Linked DNA regions of Accumulibacter sp.. The protein of the gene in region 4 interacts with the protein of the main gene of each other region in a pairwise test. Links are inferred from orthologs where the notes say so. Each region holds a gene or a part of one and is shown on either strand. Other genes may lie near its edges.

Region 1 (3,350 bases), 3.3 Mb from region 4 along the record:
CGGCTCCTCTTTCCGCGGTGGCTCCTTGATCTTCGCTTCCTCCTTCCGGGATGGCTCCTTGACCGGCTCCTTCGGCGGCTTCTTTTCCTCCTTCAACGCGATGTCCGGCCGGACTGGTGGCTTGGGCTCCACTTTCGGTTCTGGTTTGGCGATCGCTCGCGGCGCTGGTTCAGGCTTCGCCGGCGGCTTCGGCTCGGGTTTCGGCTCGGGTCGGGGCTCAGGCTTCGCTGGCGGCTTCGGCTCGGGCTTCGGCTCGGGTCGGGGCTCAGGTTTGGCTTCGGCCTTCGGTGTTGCCGGTCTGGGTTCCGGCCGGGGTTCGGGCTGCGCGCTCGACGGGGGCGCCGGTGCGGCACGCCAGACCTCGACTTCGACCGTCGCCGGCAACTGGCTCTTCCACTGCACGCCGAGGAACAGCGCACCCAGGAGCAACAGGTGCACCGTCGCAGAAAGGGCAAGCGACGGCCACTTCGCCGGTTCATCCGGTGGCATCCGCGGGAAGGTCTGGACCGCTTCCACAGGTCAGCGACTCACCTGTCGGAGGGCTGCACGAGGAGGCCGATGCGTTTGACCTGCTGCTGCTGGAGGTCGTCCATGACTTCCAGTACCGCTTGGTACTTGACGTTCCTGTCACCGGCGATGAGCACCGCCTGCTCCGGATTCCGGCGCTGCGCGCTGGCGATCTCCTGCACCAGTTCGCGCCGGCTCAGCGATCGTTCGTTCTTGCCGGGAGCCAGCAACGCCAGCGTCCGGTCGGCGCGGACGATCACCTGCAGCGCTTCGACCGGCGGCTGTGCCGCCTTGCCGACCGACGGCACGTCGATGCTGGCGGTGGTCATCATCGGTGCCGTCACCATGAAGATGACCAGCAACACCAGCATGACGTCGATGTAGGGGACGACGTTGATCTCGTTCTTCAGGCGACGCGAACGCATGGCTCTACCTCATCTGCCGCTGCAGGATGTTCGAGAACTCTTCCATGAACGACTCGAAGCGCGACGACAGGCGGTCGATCTCGTGCGCGAAGCGGTTATAGGCGACGACCGCCGGAATCGCTGCAAAGAGGCCGATGGCTGTCGCCACCAGTGCCTCGGCAATCCCCGGTGCCACCGCTGCCAGCGTCGCCTGACCGACGTTCGAGAGACCGCGGAACGAGTGCATGATGCCCCAGACGGTACCGAACAGGCCGACATACGGACTGACCGAACCGACCGAGGCGAGGAAGGCGAGATGCGAGTCGATGCTGTCCATCTCGCGCTGATAGGTGGCGCGCATGGCGCGCCGCGAGCCGTCGATGACGTCCTTCGGATCGAGATTCTTCTGGCTGCGCAACTTGGTGAATTCACGAAAGCCGGACTCGAAGATGCGCTCCATGCTGCCCGTGCTGTGGCGATCGTTGATCGCGCTCTGGTAGAGACTGTTCAGGTCGCCGCCACTCCAGAAGTCGCGCTCGAACTGCTCGGTCTGCGCGCGCGCCGCCTTGACGGTGAACCACTTGCGGAAGATGTAGTACCAGGACATGAACGAGACGCCGGCAAGCAGCAGCATCACGGCCTGCACGACGGCGCTGGCGTTGAGGATCAGGTGCAGGATCGACAGGTCTTGCGAGACATTCATTGCAGTGCTTCCATCTTGTTGCGCAGAATTGCGGGGATCGACACGGCCCTCATCCGGCCCGCATGCACACAGACGATGTGCACGGCGGCCTGGATCAGATCCTGCGAGGATCGGTCGCCATCTTCCCCGGCACGCCGGATGTGCTGCCGAAAGAAGACCTGGGCCCGACTGATCCGCTCCACTTCGAGGCCGACGATCAACTCGTCGTCCAGCCGTGCCGGCTCGAGATACTCGACCGTGAGCTTGCGGACGACGAAGGCGATGCCCGGGTCACGCAGCAGGTCGGCCTGCCGGTAGCCGGCCGCGCGCAGCCATTCGCTACGGCAGCGCTCCAGATACTTCAGGTAATTGGCGTAGTACACCACCCCACCGGCATCGGTGTCTTCGTAGTAGATGCGTACCGCGCAGGTGAAGGTCGTTGGTTTGCGCTCGTGGTCCATGGCCGGCTGGGATTCTAAGGCAGCACCCTGTGGGCAAATGTAAGTGATTGTGACCGCATCGGCGCACGCTCAGGTCGCCGGCCAGAGTGCGCCCTGCGGCTGCTCACCGTTGCTCGTCAGACCGAGATGCCGGTAGACCGCCGGCGTCGCGACGCGACCCCGCGGCGTGCGCTGCAGGAAACCCTGTTGGATCAGGAAGGGTTCGAGCACGTCCTCGATCGTGTCGCGCGCTTCGCCGATCGCCGCCGCCAGGTTGTCGACCCCCACCGGCCCGCCGGCGAACTTGTCGATGACTGCCGACAGCAGCTTGCGGTCCATCACATCAAGACCTCCGTGGTCCACTTCGAGCAGCAGCAGCGCCGCGTCGGCCACCTCCAGCGTGATGTGGCCGGATGCTCGCACCTCGGCGAAATCGCGCACCCGCCGCAACAGGCGGTTGGCGATCCGTGGCGTGCCGCGTGAGCGGCGGGCGATTTCCAGCGCACCGGCTGTGTCGGCTGGAACCTTGAGCAACTGCGACGAGCGGGCGACGATCAGGCTCAGCTCCTCGGGAGTATAGAACTCCAGTCGGGCGACGATCCCGAAACGGTCACGCAGGGGGTTGGTCAGCATGCCGGCGCGCGTCGTCGCGCCGACCAGCGTGAACGGTGGCAGATCGAGCTTGACCGAGCGTGCCGCCGGGCCCTCGCCGATCATGATGTCGATCTGGAAATCCTCCAGTGCGGGATAGAGGATCTCCTCGACGACTGGCGACAGGCGGTGGATCTCGTCGATGAACAGGACGTCGCGCGGCTCGAGGTTGGTCAGGATGGCCGCCAGGTCCCCAGCGCGTTCGAGCACCGGTCCGGAGGTCGAGCGCAGGTTGACGCCCATTTCAGCGGCGATGATGTGTGCCAGCGTCGTCTTGCCGAGGCCCGGCGGGCCGAAGAGCAGGACGTGATCGAGCGTGTCGCTGCGCTTCTTCGCTGCCTCGATGAAGATCGTCAGTTGCTCGCGGATCTTCGCCTGGCCGACGTAGTCGCCCAGGCGTCGAGGACGCAGCGCGCGCTCGATGGCTTCCTCCTGGGACGAGGTCGAGGCAGCGGACACCAGTCGTGCCAGCGGAACTGCGGAGAGGTCGTCGGTCTCGATCATTGCTGCAGTCCCTCGTCCGCCGCAACCGATCGCGCGGCGGCGTGTGCCAGCCATTCACGGATCAGGACCTGACCAAGCGCCAGCAGGGTCGGACCGAGAAACAGCCCGATGAAGCCGAAGACCAGCACACCACCAAACACCCCGACGACGATCAGCAGCAAT
Region 2 (3,674 bases), 3.1 Mb from region 4 along the record:
CTGATCATCGCCATCATCGGCATCGAGTCGCGCTTCAATCCCTTCGCCGAAAGCCCGGTGGGCGCCAAGGGTCTGATGCAGGTGATTCCCGGCTATCATCTCGACAAGGTCCCGGCGGGCGCGGGTGAGACGCCCTTTCTCGACCCGGTAACCAACATCCAGGTTGGCGTCCATGTCCTCGAGGAGGCCATTCGCTGGCGCGGCAGCCTGACTGCGGGGTTGCAGCACTATGGTGGCGCTCCCGATGATCCGGAGGCCAGCTACGCCAACAAGGTCATGGCGGAGAAGGAGAGGCTCGAACAGGCGGCTCGCCGAGGTCGCGCCTGAGGGCTTGCCGCCCGCCCCGGCCAGTCGTTGGAAATGGCGACCTCGCGCGCCCCTGCCGCCTTGCCAATCTTCGCCATGGCCACGGCGACGGTTGGCGCCCGGCCGGGGAGGCCGTGAAGACCGCGTCGCGAGCGGGCCGAGAGGCAGGGCGCGAGCGAGAAGTGCTTGCGATTTTTCTTGAACGACGCGAACGAATCAATTGGGCTGTGGGTCTCCGCTGGTCGTTCTGACGACGGAGCGCACTGCTACAGGTGCGCCCCGGTACCGGCGATTCGCCTGATGGCCTGCCTGGCTTCAGGCGAGAGAACCAGTTCGGAGTGGGCAAGCGGCGTCATCAGCCGCTCGTCGAAGCACAAGCGATCGTCCTCGTCCTCGCGTAGGTACTCGGCTTCGATGAGGTTGCCAATGAAGGCCGAAAAGGTTGCCTTCTCGGGAAGCTCGGAGGTATTGAACTCGTAGAGCAGGGAGAGCCGCTGCGCCAGCAGATGGCAGTTGTCTTCCAGTTGCCGCCGCGTCGTCTGCCCACTGCCGTGGCTCTGCAGCAGCGCGAGGGTGAGGAAGTGACGTTCGAGCAATGGACGGATGGTCTCACCGAGCAGATGCAGCTCGGCAAATTCGTCACTGATCGCTTCCGGCGCAGCGACCTCCGTCTGCAGCGCCGATGAGACCAACAGCCGGCGCGCCACCAACGCGCGAATCGCCGCCTCGCTCGCCGACTCGAGTTCACCCGGGGACCAGCGCAGGAAGAGTTCCGCCCGCATGAGGCCGCAGATGCCGCAGACCGCCTGTGCCACGCGGGCTCGATCGAGCTTGCGGTTCAGACTCAGCAGGCAGGCGATGACCGCCGGCAGGGCGAAGAGATGCAGGACGTTGTTGCGAAAGTAGGCGAGAAGCGGAGCCTGACCGTCACGCACACGGATCAGATCGCCCAACGGGTCGGCGAAACGCTCGACGACCGTCAGGCGTTCGTTGTAGGCGATGATTGCCGGTGGTTCGAGCCCACAGGGGACGCTGCTCGGCGCATAGGGCAGCTCGCCAGCCAGCGCCTGGTAGTGCTCGATCATGCGCTGCAGCGCGTGCTCGTCGGCGGTATGCTTGGGCGTCGCCAGCAGCGCCAGCGCCATCAGGTTGACCGGGTTGAGGACGGCCGCCTCGTTGATCCGTTTGGCGAGCTCGGCTGCAGCCCTGCGCGTCACACTGCGGGCCCACGGCGGCTCGTCGCTCTCGTCCGTGTCTCGCCAGCCCGGTTGATGTTGATCGAGAAAACCAGCCAGGGCAAGCGGCTGGCCAAAGTTCACATGCACCTTGCCAAAGACCCGCTTGATGGCGCGCACGCTGCGCAACAGGCCGAGCAGCGATTCCCGCTGCTTCGGCTTGCCGGCCAGTTCGCCGAGATAGGTGCTGCCTTCGATGATCTTCTCGTAGCCGATGTACACCGGGACGAAGATCAGCGGCCGTGCATGCTCACGGATGAAACTCTGCACGGTCATGCCGAGTATCCCCGCCTTTGGTGTCAGCATCCGACCACTGCGACTGCGGCCGCCCTCGATGAAGTACTCGATCGGAAAACCGCGCGCCAGCATCAGGTGGAGGTATTCATGGAAAACGGCAGCGTACAGGGGCTCGCCCTTGAAACTGCGGCGCAGGAAGAAAGCACCGCCGCGCCTCAGCAGGCCGCCGACCAGCGGCAGGTCAAGGTTGGCACCGGCAGCGATATGCGGCGGCGTGAGCCCCTGCCGGAGAATGACGTAAGACAGCAACAGGTAGTCAATGTGGCTGCGGTGGCAGGGCACGTAGACGATCTCCTGGCCGGCTGCGATGCGCGTGACGGAATCGAAGTGGTGCAGCTCGATGCCATCGTAGAGTCTCGTCCACAACCAGGCGAGGAACAGCTCGAGGGCGCGTACGACGCCGTACGAGTAGTCCGAAGCGATCTCCAGCGCGAAGCGACCAGCCCGTGCCCTCGCTTCGGTAACCGGGATGCCGTGTGTCGAAGCCTCCTGCTCGATCGCTGCGCGCACGCGCTCGCCGGCGATCACTGCGTTGACCTGCGTGTTGCGGTGCGACAGGTCGGGGCCGATCGCCATTTGCCGCTGACGGCGGAAGTGCACCCGCAGGATGCGCGCCAGCTTGCGCAGTGCCTGCTCCTCGTCGAGCCCGCCCTGCAGGAGATGGCGAAGCGATATCGGCGGGTTGTAGCGCACCAGCACACTGCGGCCATGGAGAAGGATTGCCGCCAGTTGCCGCCAGGCACCCGGCGGGCGCCAGGTCTCCGAGAACAGCGCCTTGAGGACCGAATCCTGCTTGTCGGGGCTGCGTCCCCAGAGAATCACCACCGGCACCAACTGGACGTCCATCTGCGGATCGGCAACGGCCTGGTGCATCAGGCCGGCGAGCAAGGCCGAGTGACTGTTACCATTCCGCGCCCGGCCGGCGAGGCTGCGATCGCGGTTGAGAAAGAAGAACGAGCGCGGCCAGCGCTGTTTGCCCAGCAGCAGCGGCGAGTCGGCTCGCGGCAGCCCGGCCCGCCGCGACTCCTCCAGGAGCAGCAGCAAATTGGAGAGATGCCTGTCCTGCAGGACGTAGCAAACAGGCCGTGCTGGGTCGAGTTGCAGTTCCTGCGGGCTTTCGGGGAAGACCGTCGTGCGCACCCACGCATAGAGCACGCGACGCGCCAGCGGCAGGAACCAGTGCGACAGCTTGAAAGCCTTGTCCACGCGCTCGCGTCGCCGGTTTCCGCTGCCCTCAGTCCTCCTCGACGACCTTGTGCTGTCCCGCCAGTTGCTGCTGCGTTGCCGGTGGCACCTGTGCGTAATGGGAAAAGGCGATGCTGTACGAACCCTGTCCACCGGTCAGTGACTTGAGACGCGACTGGTAGCCCTCAAGCTCCGCCAAAGGCACCTCGCCGCTGATCGCCATGACACCGGGTCCGCGTGGCTGCGTGCCGGTCAGATGGCCGCGTTTGCTCGACAGGTCACCCGTGACGTCGCCGGTCATCGAATCCGGCGCGAGGATCTCGATATCGACGACCGGCTCGAGGATGATGGGCTTGGCGGCGCGGATCGCCTCCACCGTTGCCTTGCGGCCGGCGGTGAAGAACGCGATGTCCTTGCCGTCGACTGGGTGTGACTTGCCATCATGTACGGTGACCCGCAGGTCCTCGACCGGGAAGCCGGCAACGACGCCATCCACGAGTGCCTGCCGGACGCCCTTCTCCACGGCCGCCATGAAGACGCCGGGAATCACGCCACCCTTGACGATATCGACGAACTCGAAACCGGCACCGCGCTCAAGCGGTTCGACCCGCAGCATCACTTCACCGAACTGGCCGGCACCGCCGCTCTGCT
Region 3 (3,546 bases), 480 kb from region 4 along the record:
ATTGCGGTGATCTTCGAACGCGCCTGATCGTCGTCGGCGGCCAACCGGACCCGGCCGCTGTGCGGCCGGGTCCTTTTTTCAGTGGCCAGGTGCCTGCGGAAGCCGTAGCGAGAGTCCTGCCTCGGCCGGCGTCGTGCCGTGCTCGACGACGCCGAGCAGCGGCGCCGGCAGCCGGCTGCGCAGCGCCGCCAGGTTCTCGCTGAAACGCGACATCGCCGGATCGATCCGGTTGGCAACCCAGCCAGCCAGGGGCAGGCCGCGTGCCGCGATCGCCTGTGCCGTCAACAGGGCATGGTTGATGCAGCCGAGGCGCATGCCGACGACCAGGATCAGCGGCAGATCGAGCAGTGCAGCGAGGTCAGCCGTATCGGTCGTGGCGTCGAGCGGAACGCAGAAACCGCCCACTCCCTCGACTAGGACCACGTCGGCCAGCGAGCGCAGCTCGGCGAAGGCGGTGGCGATGGCCGGCAGCTCGATCTGCCGGCCTTCCTCGGCGGCTGCGATGTGCGGGGCGATGGCGGCGCGGAAGGCGTAGGGGTTGACGAGCTGCCGCGGCGGCGCGAACGACGACGCCGCGAGCAGTCGCTCGACGTCGTCGTTGATCCCGTGTTCGTCGCAGCCGGCAGCGATCGGCTTCATCGCCACCGCACGCGCGCCAGATCGGCGCAGGGCGTGCAGCAGCGCGCAGGCAACGAAGGTCTTGCCGATCTCGGTGTCGGTGCCGGTGATGAACCACGCCAAGGGGATGTTCTTCATTTGTTGGCGTAGGCAAGAATGACATCGTAACGCGCCGGCAGGCCGTCGCTCGTGCGGTGTCGTTCGTAGGCCGCCTGCACGCTTTGCCAGGCGCGGCGTCCGAGCATGCCGCTGCGCACACCGTCACCGACCGAGTTGGCGCCGATGTCCTTGACCGCGCGCAACAGTGATACGAGGTCCGGGTAGTGATGGCTGACGGTTTGCCGGTGCAGGCGGACGCCGGCGAAGCCGGCGTGGCGCAGCGCCCCGGCGATCGCCTCCGGTTCTCTGAAGCGGATCGTGTGGCGGTGCTGGTCGATGCTGGCGAAGGCTTCGCGCAATTCGGCAAAGGTCGCGGGACCGAGCGTGCTCAGCGCCAATTCGCCGTGCGGACGCAGGACCCGGTGCGCTTCCTGGCAGACTGCCACGAGATCACACCACTGCACGGTCAGGTTCGACCACCAGATGCTGCAGCTGGCGTCGCGGCAGGGCAGGGCCTCGATGTCGGCGGCGATGCACAGATCGGCGCCCTGGCGGGCGGCGGCGAGCATCGCCGGCGCGAAGTCGATGGCGAGGATCTCTGCCGCAGGCCACCGCTGCTGCAAGAGGCCGATTCCGTAGCCGGTGCCGCAGCCGGCATCGAGGATCGAGTCCGGCGTGGTCGAGGGTCGGAATTGGTCGAGCAGCAACTGACAGACCTGTCGCTGCACGATCGCCGCCTCATCATAGGAGGCCGCGGCGCGGTCGAAGGATTCGCGGACACGCTGTCTAGTGGGCACGGGTGGCATGGCAATACTGGTTGATCAGTTCGGAGCAGCGTGCGGGGTCGGCGAGAAAGGGCGCATGCCCGGTGCCGGGGAAGACCTCGAGCCGGCCTCCGGGCAGTGCCTGTGCCAGCCAGCTCGCGGCGGCGAGCGGATTGAGGGCATCGCTGGCGCCGTGCAGGAGCAGGCTGCGACAGCGGATGCCGGCCAGCAGCGGGCGCAGGTCGGTGTCGCGCAGCCATTCGAGACCGCGCTGCAGTGCCGCCGGCGACGGTAGAGGCTGTTGGCGGAGCTGGCCGAGCAGCATGCGCGTCAGCGTCCGCGCCTGCCGGTCTCCCTGGCAGAGCAGCGCGACGAAGCGCTGCAAGGTCTCGGCCGGCCACTGGCCGACGCGGTCGGCAAAGCCGGCCAGCACGCTTGCCGGCTGTGCTGCCGGCCAGTCCGGGCGCTGCACGAAGCATGGGGTGCTGCCGATCAGGATCAGTCCGCCGACCTGTTGCGGTGCCAGCAGCGCCGCGCGCAGCGCCAGCAGGCCACCGAGTGACCAACCGCACAGCGTCACCGGTGCCGGCAGGCTGGCGAGCAGCGACTCGGCGCAGGCCGCCAGGCTCGTCGATTCGTCGGCCGTGCGCCCGTACCCCGGCAGCTCGACCAGGTGCAGTCGGCACGAACGTGCCAGCGGTTCGAGCAGTGGCCGCCAGACCGCACTGCCCAGTCCCCAGCCGTGGATCAGTGCGAGATCGGGCCCGTCACCGGCGATCAGGCGCACGCCAGTTCCCGCAGTGCATCGACCAACACCGCCACCTGCGCCTCACTGTGGGCAGCGCTCAGCGAAACCCGCAGCCTTGCCGTTCCTTGCGGTACGGTCGGTGGCCGGATCGCCGGCACCCAGAGACCGCGCGCGTCGAGCGCGGCGGCGAGCCGGAGTGCTTCGTGGTTGTCGCCGACGATCACCGGCTGGATCGCCGTCGGCGACGGCAGCAGGCGCCAGCGGGTGCCGGCCAAGCCATCGCGCAACTGTGCGACGAGTCGCCAGAGATGGGCGCGGCGCTCGTCGCCGGCGGCGATCAGCTCAAGGCTGGTGGCCAGTGCGCAGGCGACCAGCGGGCTGCCGGCAGTGGTGAAGATGTAGCTGCGGGCGCGCTGGACAAGCCATTCGATGACCGTCGCATTCGCCGCGACGAAAGCCCCGGCGGCGCCGGCGGCCTTGCCGAGGGTTCCCATGCAGATCAGCCGGCGGCTTGCCGGCAGGCCGAAGTGGCCGATGCTGCCGCGGCCCTGTGGGCCGAGGACGCCAAAACCGTGCGCGTCATCGACCACCAGCCAGGCGTCGTAACGCTCGGCGAGCGCCAGCAGGCCGGGCAGCGGCGCGAGGTCGCCGTCCATGCTGAAGACGGCATCGCTGAGGATCAGGCGCCGCCGGGCGGTGCTGGCAGCGAGCAGGCGCTCGAGCGCAGCCAGGTCGGCGTGTGCATAGCGCTGGCCATCGGCGCGCGAGAGTTGCACGGCGTCGATCAGCGACGCGTGGTTGAGACGGTCGGCGAACACCGCGTCGCCGCGCCCGACCAGCGCCGGGACGATGGCCAGGTTGGCCATGTAGCCGGTGGAGAAGAGCAGCGCGCGGTCGAAGCCGGTGAAAGCGGCGAGCTTCTCCTCGAGCGCCGCATGCGGTCCGAGGTGACCGCTGACGAGGTGCGAGGCGCCGCTGCCGACTCCCCAGGTGCGTGCGCCGGCGCATGCCGCCGCGACCAGTGCCGGATCGTTGGCCAGGCCGAGGTAGTCATTGCTGCAGAAGCTGATCAGCGAGCGTCCGTCGACCCGCGCCAAGGGGCCGCAGGGCGCGTCGAGGGTGCGTCGGGCGCGTCGCAGGCCAGCGCGTTGCAGTGCGTCGAGTTCGCCCTGCAGTTCGTCCCAGATCATCGCCGCAGGGCTGCCTCCAGCGCCGCCGTCGCCCGCTCGACGAGAAATTCGATCTCGCCCGGGCTGATGATGTACGGCGGCATGAAGTAGACCGTATTGCCGATCGGTCGCAGGAGAATCCCGTTCG
Region 4 (3,248 bases):
AGACGCTGCCGCGGGCGGTGAATACCGTCATCAAACGCCACGCCGCAGGCGATCGCGCGCATTGACCCCTACTCTCTCACCGCCGAGTCAATTTGCCTTCACGGCTCCTTCCTCGCCGGTCGGTTGCTGGCAGGGCAGCAGGATCGGTCCGCCAGCGCAGCCACAACCGCAGGAGGCGGAACTGCTCGGTTGACAGGCTGTCGGGCAACAGCGTGAGGCTGCGTCGTCGCGCCTGATCGTCGCGCACGCGGAGGACGACGAGGCGGCCGAAAACGGTCGTTTCCGGCTGCACCTGGCAGGCAACGATGGCTCCGGACACGTGTCGCAGCGCAAGATCGCCGTCAGCGCCGAGACGAATCCCGTTGATGGGGCTCGGCCGCAGGCAGATCCAGGCCGAGATCGCTATGGGCAGGAGCAGGAGACTGCGTGCGGCCGACGACCAAGGCAGCAGCCAGACGCTGCCCGCCGCCAGCAGATGCAGCACCGTGATCATCCCGGCCAGCAGCCGCGAACGGCGCAGTTCCAGCGCGAGCGGCCACGGCCGCGCCTCGCCGGGCGGCGGCGGCTCGGCGAGCGCGCTAGACGCGCCGGAAAGCGACAGTGGCGTTGGTTCCGCCGAAACCGAAGGAATTGGAGATGCCGACCTCGATGTCCAGTTGCCGTGCTTCGTTGGCGCAGTAGTCTAGGTCGCAGGACTCATCCTGGTTGAAGATGTTGATCGTCGGCGGCGAGATCTGGTGATGGATCGCCAGCACGGTGAACAAAGCCTCGATGCCACCGGCCGCGCCGAGGAGATGACCGGTCATCGATTTTGTCGAATTGACCACCAGCCGATGCGCGTGCTCGCCGAAGGCACGCTTGACCGCCGTCGTCTCGGCCTTGTCGCCAAGTGGTGTCGATGTTCCGTGGGCATTGACGTACTGCACCTGATCGACATTGAGGCCGGCGCTGCGCAGGGCATTGAGCATGCAGCGGGCAGCCCCTTCGCCGTCCTCACAGGGTGCGGTCATGTGGAACGCGTCGGCGCTCATGCCAAAGCCGACGAGTTCGCAGTAGATGCGCGCTCCGCGCGCCCGGGCGTGCTCGTACTCCTCGAGGACGACGACGCCGGCGCCCTCGGCGAGGACGAAACCATCGCGATCGCGGTCCCATGGACGACTGGCGGTCTGCGGATCGTCGTTGCGCGTCGACAACGCCCGCGGCGCGCAGAAGCCACCGAGGCCGATGTTCGACACGCAACCTTCGGCACCCCCGGCGACCATGATGTCTGCATCGCCATGCTCGATCAGGCGGCCGGCATCACCGATGCTGTGCGTGCCGGTGGCACAGGCACTCACCAGCGACAGGTTCGGCCCCTTGTAGCCGTAGTGGATCGACAGGTTGCCGGAAATCATGTTGATGATCGAACCCGGAACGAAGAACGGCGAGATCTTGCGTACACCGCCGGCGACGAAATCCTCACAGGTCTTTTCGATGACCGGCAGCCCGCCGATCCCCGAGCCGATCGACACGCCCACCCGTTCGGGCGCCACCGCGGCACCCTCGAGCCCGGCATCGCGAACGGCCTGAATGCCGGCCGCCATGCCGTAATGGATGAAGACATCCATCCGCCGCGCGTCCTTTACTGACAGGTACTGGCCGATGTCGAAGCCACGGACCTCGCCGGCGATCTGCACCGGAAAGGCGGAGGCATCGAAGCGGGCGATGCGGTCGATTCCCGAACGGCCAGCAACCACATTCTGCCAGGCTTCGGCAACGGTATTTCCGACTGGCGAGACGATTCCGAGGCCAGTAACGACGACTCTGCGACGTGCCACCTTGAACTCCGACGATCAGGACATGCGGCGATGGGACGATCCCGGTTGCCGCTCACTCCCCGCCAGCCTCGGCCGCATCATCGGCTGGCTGCAGGGGGACTGGGCAGGTGCTTACTTCTTGTGCGCGGTCACGTAGTCGATCGCCTGCTGCACCGTCGTGATCTTCTCGGCCTCGTCATCCGGAATCTCGCACTCGAACTCTTCCTCCAGCGCCATCACCAGTTCCACCGTGTCGAGTGAGTCCGCACCCAGATCGTCAACGAACGAGGACTCGTTCTTGATGTCCGCTTCGTTGACTCCGAGTTGCTCGGCGACGATTTTCTTGACACGCTGCTCGATATTTTCCATCTAGAGGGTTCCTTCACAAGGTTCAAACAGGAAAAAGCGCGACATTCTAACAAAATGACCGAAACTTACCAACGATTGCAGGCGACGTGCGGCGGCACCGGCAACGCCGGCGATCAGTCCATGAACATGCCGCCATTGACGTGGATCGTCGTGCCGGTGATGTAGGCCGCCCCCGCCGAAGCCAGGAAGGCAACCGCCGCCGCCACGTCCGCCGGCGCGCCCAGGCGCCCGAGTGGAATCCCGGCAAGCAGGGCCTCCTTCTGCTTGTCGTCGAGCGCCCGCGTCATGTCGGTGTCGATGAAACCCGGCGCCACGCAATTGACCGTGATGTTGCGGCTGCCGAGTTCACGCGCCAGTGCCCGGCTCATTCCGCCCACCCCTGCCTTGGCGGCACAGTAGTTGGCCTGCCCGGGATTGCCGGCGTGGCCGACCACCGAGGTGACGTTGATGATGCGGCCGTAGCGCGCCTTCATCATGCCGCGGATGACCGCACGCGACAGGCGGAACACTGCCTTGAGGTCGGTATCGACGACACAATCCCAGTCGTCGTCCTTCAGCCGCATCGCCAGATTGTCACGCGTGACGCCGGCGTTGTTCACCAGCACCGATGGCGCGCCATGGTTCTTCTCGATGTAGCCGATCAACGCGTCGATCTGCGCCCCATCGCGCACCTCGAGAACGCGGCCCTCCCCCTTGCCACCCGCCTCGCCGAGAAAGGCGGAGATGGCCGCCGCGCCCTCGGCGCTGGTGGCGGTACCGACGACGGTCGCGCCGAGCTGCGCGAGTTGCAGGGCGATGGCGCGACCGATGCCACGCGAGGCGCCGGTGACGAGAGCAATCTGTCGATCAAGCATGCTGTCTACTCCAGACTGCCGAGAGCGCCTTCCAGCGACGCCAGATCGGCAAGCGCGACACTCGCCACGCCGTCGGCGCAGCGCTTGGTCAAGCCGGCCAGCACCTTGCCCGGCCCGCATTCGGCGACTGTCGTGATCCCCATGGCCGCCATCCGGCGGATTGTCTCGACCCAGCGTACCGGCGAATGCGCCTGGCGCACCAGAGCTTCCCTGATCCGCGCCGGATCCT

The links.
Region 1: the proteins of acpP (region 4) and ybgC interact in binary tests that used the Escherichia coli proteins (3 or more experiments, as listed by UniProt). The link is inferred for Accumulibacter sp. from one-to-one orthologs.
Region 2: the proteins of acpP (region 4) and plsB interact in binary tests that used the Escherichia coli proteins (3 or more experiments, as listed by UniProt). The link is inferred for Accumulibacter sp. from one-to-one orthologs.
Region 3: the proteins of acpP (region 4) and V5B60_RS18095 interact in binary tests that used the Escherichia coli proteins (3 or more experiments, as listed by UniProt). The link is inferred for Accumulibacter sp. from one-to-one orthologs.

What each region holds. Positions count from the first base shown.
Region 1 is NZ_JAZKUG010000001.1:1,323,200-1,326,549, reverse strand. What follows is about bases 333-3,135. They hold ybgC (tol-pal system-associated acyl-CoA thioesterase), read right to left. Parts: upstream 2,055-3,135; coding sequence 1,611-2,054; downstream 333-1,610. Other genes in these bases: ruvB (Holliday junction branch migration DNA helicase RuvB), read right to left, coding at 2,124-3,135; tolQ (protein TolQ), read right to left, coding at 937-1,614; tolR (protein TolR), read right to left, coding at 528-932; tolA (cell envelope integrity protein TolA), read right to left, coding at 333-489. Also shown: more of tolA, read right to left, coding at 1-332; more of ruvB, read right to left, coding at 3,136-3,188; V5B60_RS05745 (AI-2E family transporter), read right to left, coding at 3,185-3,350.
Region 2 is NZ_JAZKUG010000001.1:1,513,798-1,517,471, reverse strand. What follows is about bases 309-3,435. They hold plsB (glycerol-3-phosphate 1-O-acyltransferase PlsB), read right to left. Parts: upstream 3,045-3,435; coding sequence 573-3,044; downstream 309-572. Other genes in these bases: fusA (elongation factor G), read right to left, coding at 3,073-3,435; V5B60_RS06585 (transglycosylase SLT domain-containing protein), read left to right, coding at 309-327. Outside these bases: more of V5B60_RS06585, read left to right, coding at 1-308; more of fusA, read right to left, coding at 3,436-3,674. UniProt on the Escherichia coli protein: Catalyzes the transfer of an acyl group from acyl-ACP to glycerol-3-phosphate (G3P) to form lysophosphatidic acid (LPA). This enzyme can utilize either acyl-CoA or acyl-ACP as the fatty acyl donor.
Region 3 is NZ_JAZKUG010000001.1:4,120,440-4,123,985, reverse strand. The notes cover bases 387-3,385. They hold V5B60_RS18095 (alpha/beta fold hydrolase), read right to left. Parts: upstream 2,269-3,385; coding sequence 1,504-2,268; downstream 387-1,503. Other genes in these bases: bioF (8-amino-7-oxononanoate synthase), read right to left, coding at 2,259-3,385; bioC (malonyl-ACP O-methyltransferase BioC), read right to left, coding at 753-1,523; bioD (dethiobiotin synthase), read right to left, coding at 387-756. Outside these bases: V5B60_RS18110 (acetyl-CoA C-acyltransferase family protein), read left to right, coding at 1-27; more of bioD, read right to left, coding at 79-386; more of bioF, read right to left, coding at 3,386-3,419; bioA (adenosylmethionine--8-amino-7-oxononanoate transaminase), read right to left, coding at 3,416-3,546. UniProt on the Escherichia coli protein: The physiological role of BioH is to remove the methyl group introduced by BioC when the pimeloyl moiety is complete. It allows to synthesize pimeloyl-ACP via the fatty acid synthetic pathway through the hydrolysis of the ester bonds of pimeloyl-ACP esters.
Region 4 is NZ_JAZKUG010000001.1:4,598,892-4,602,139, forward strand. Bases 548-3,248 are described here. They hold acpP (acyl carrier protein), read right to left. Parts: upstream 2,166-3,248; coding sequence 1,929-2,165; downstream 548-1,928. Other genes in these bases: V5B60_RS20335 (protein YgfX), read right to left, coding at 548-631; fabF (beta-ketoacyl-ACP synthase II), read right to left, coding at 579-1,817; fabG (3-oxoacyl-ACP reductase FabG), read right to left, coding at 2,279-3,019; fabD (ACP S-malonyltransferase), read right to left, coding at 3,025-3,248. In the rest of the region: nadB (L-aspartate oxidase), read left to right, coding at 1-65; more of V5B60_RS20335, read right to left, coding at 77-547. UniProt on the Escherichia coli protein: Carrier of the growing fatty acid chain in fatty acid biosynthesis.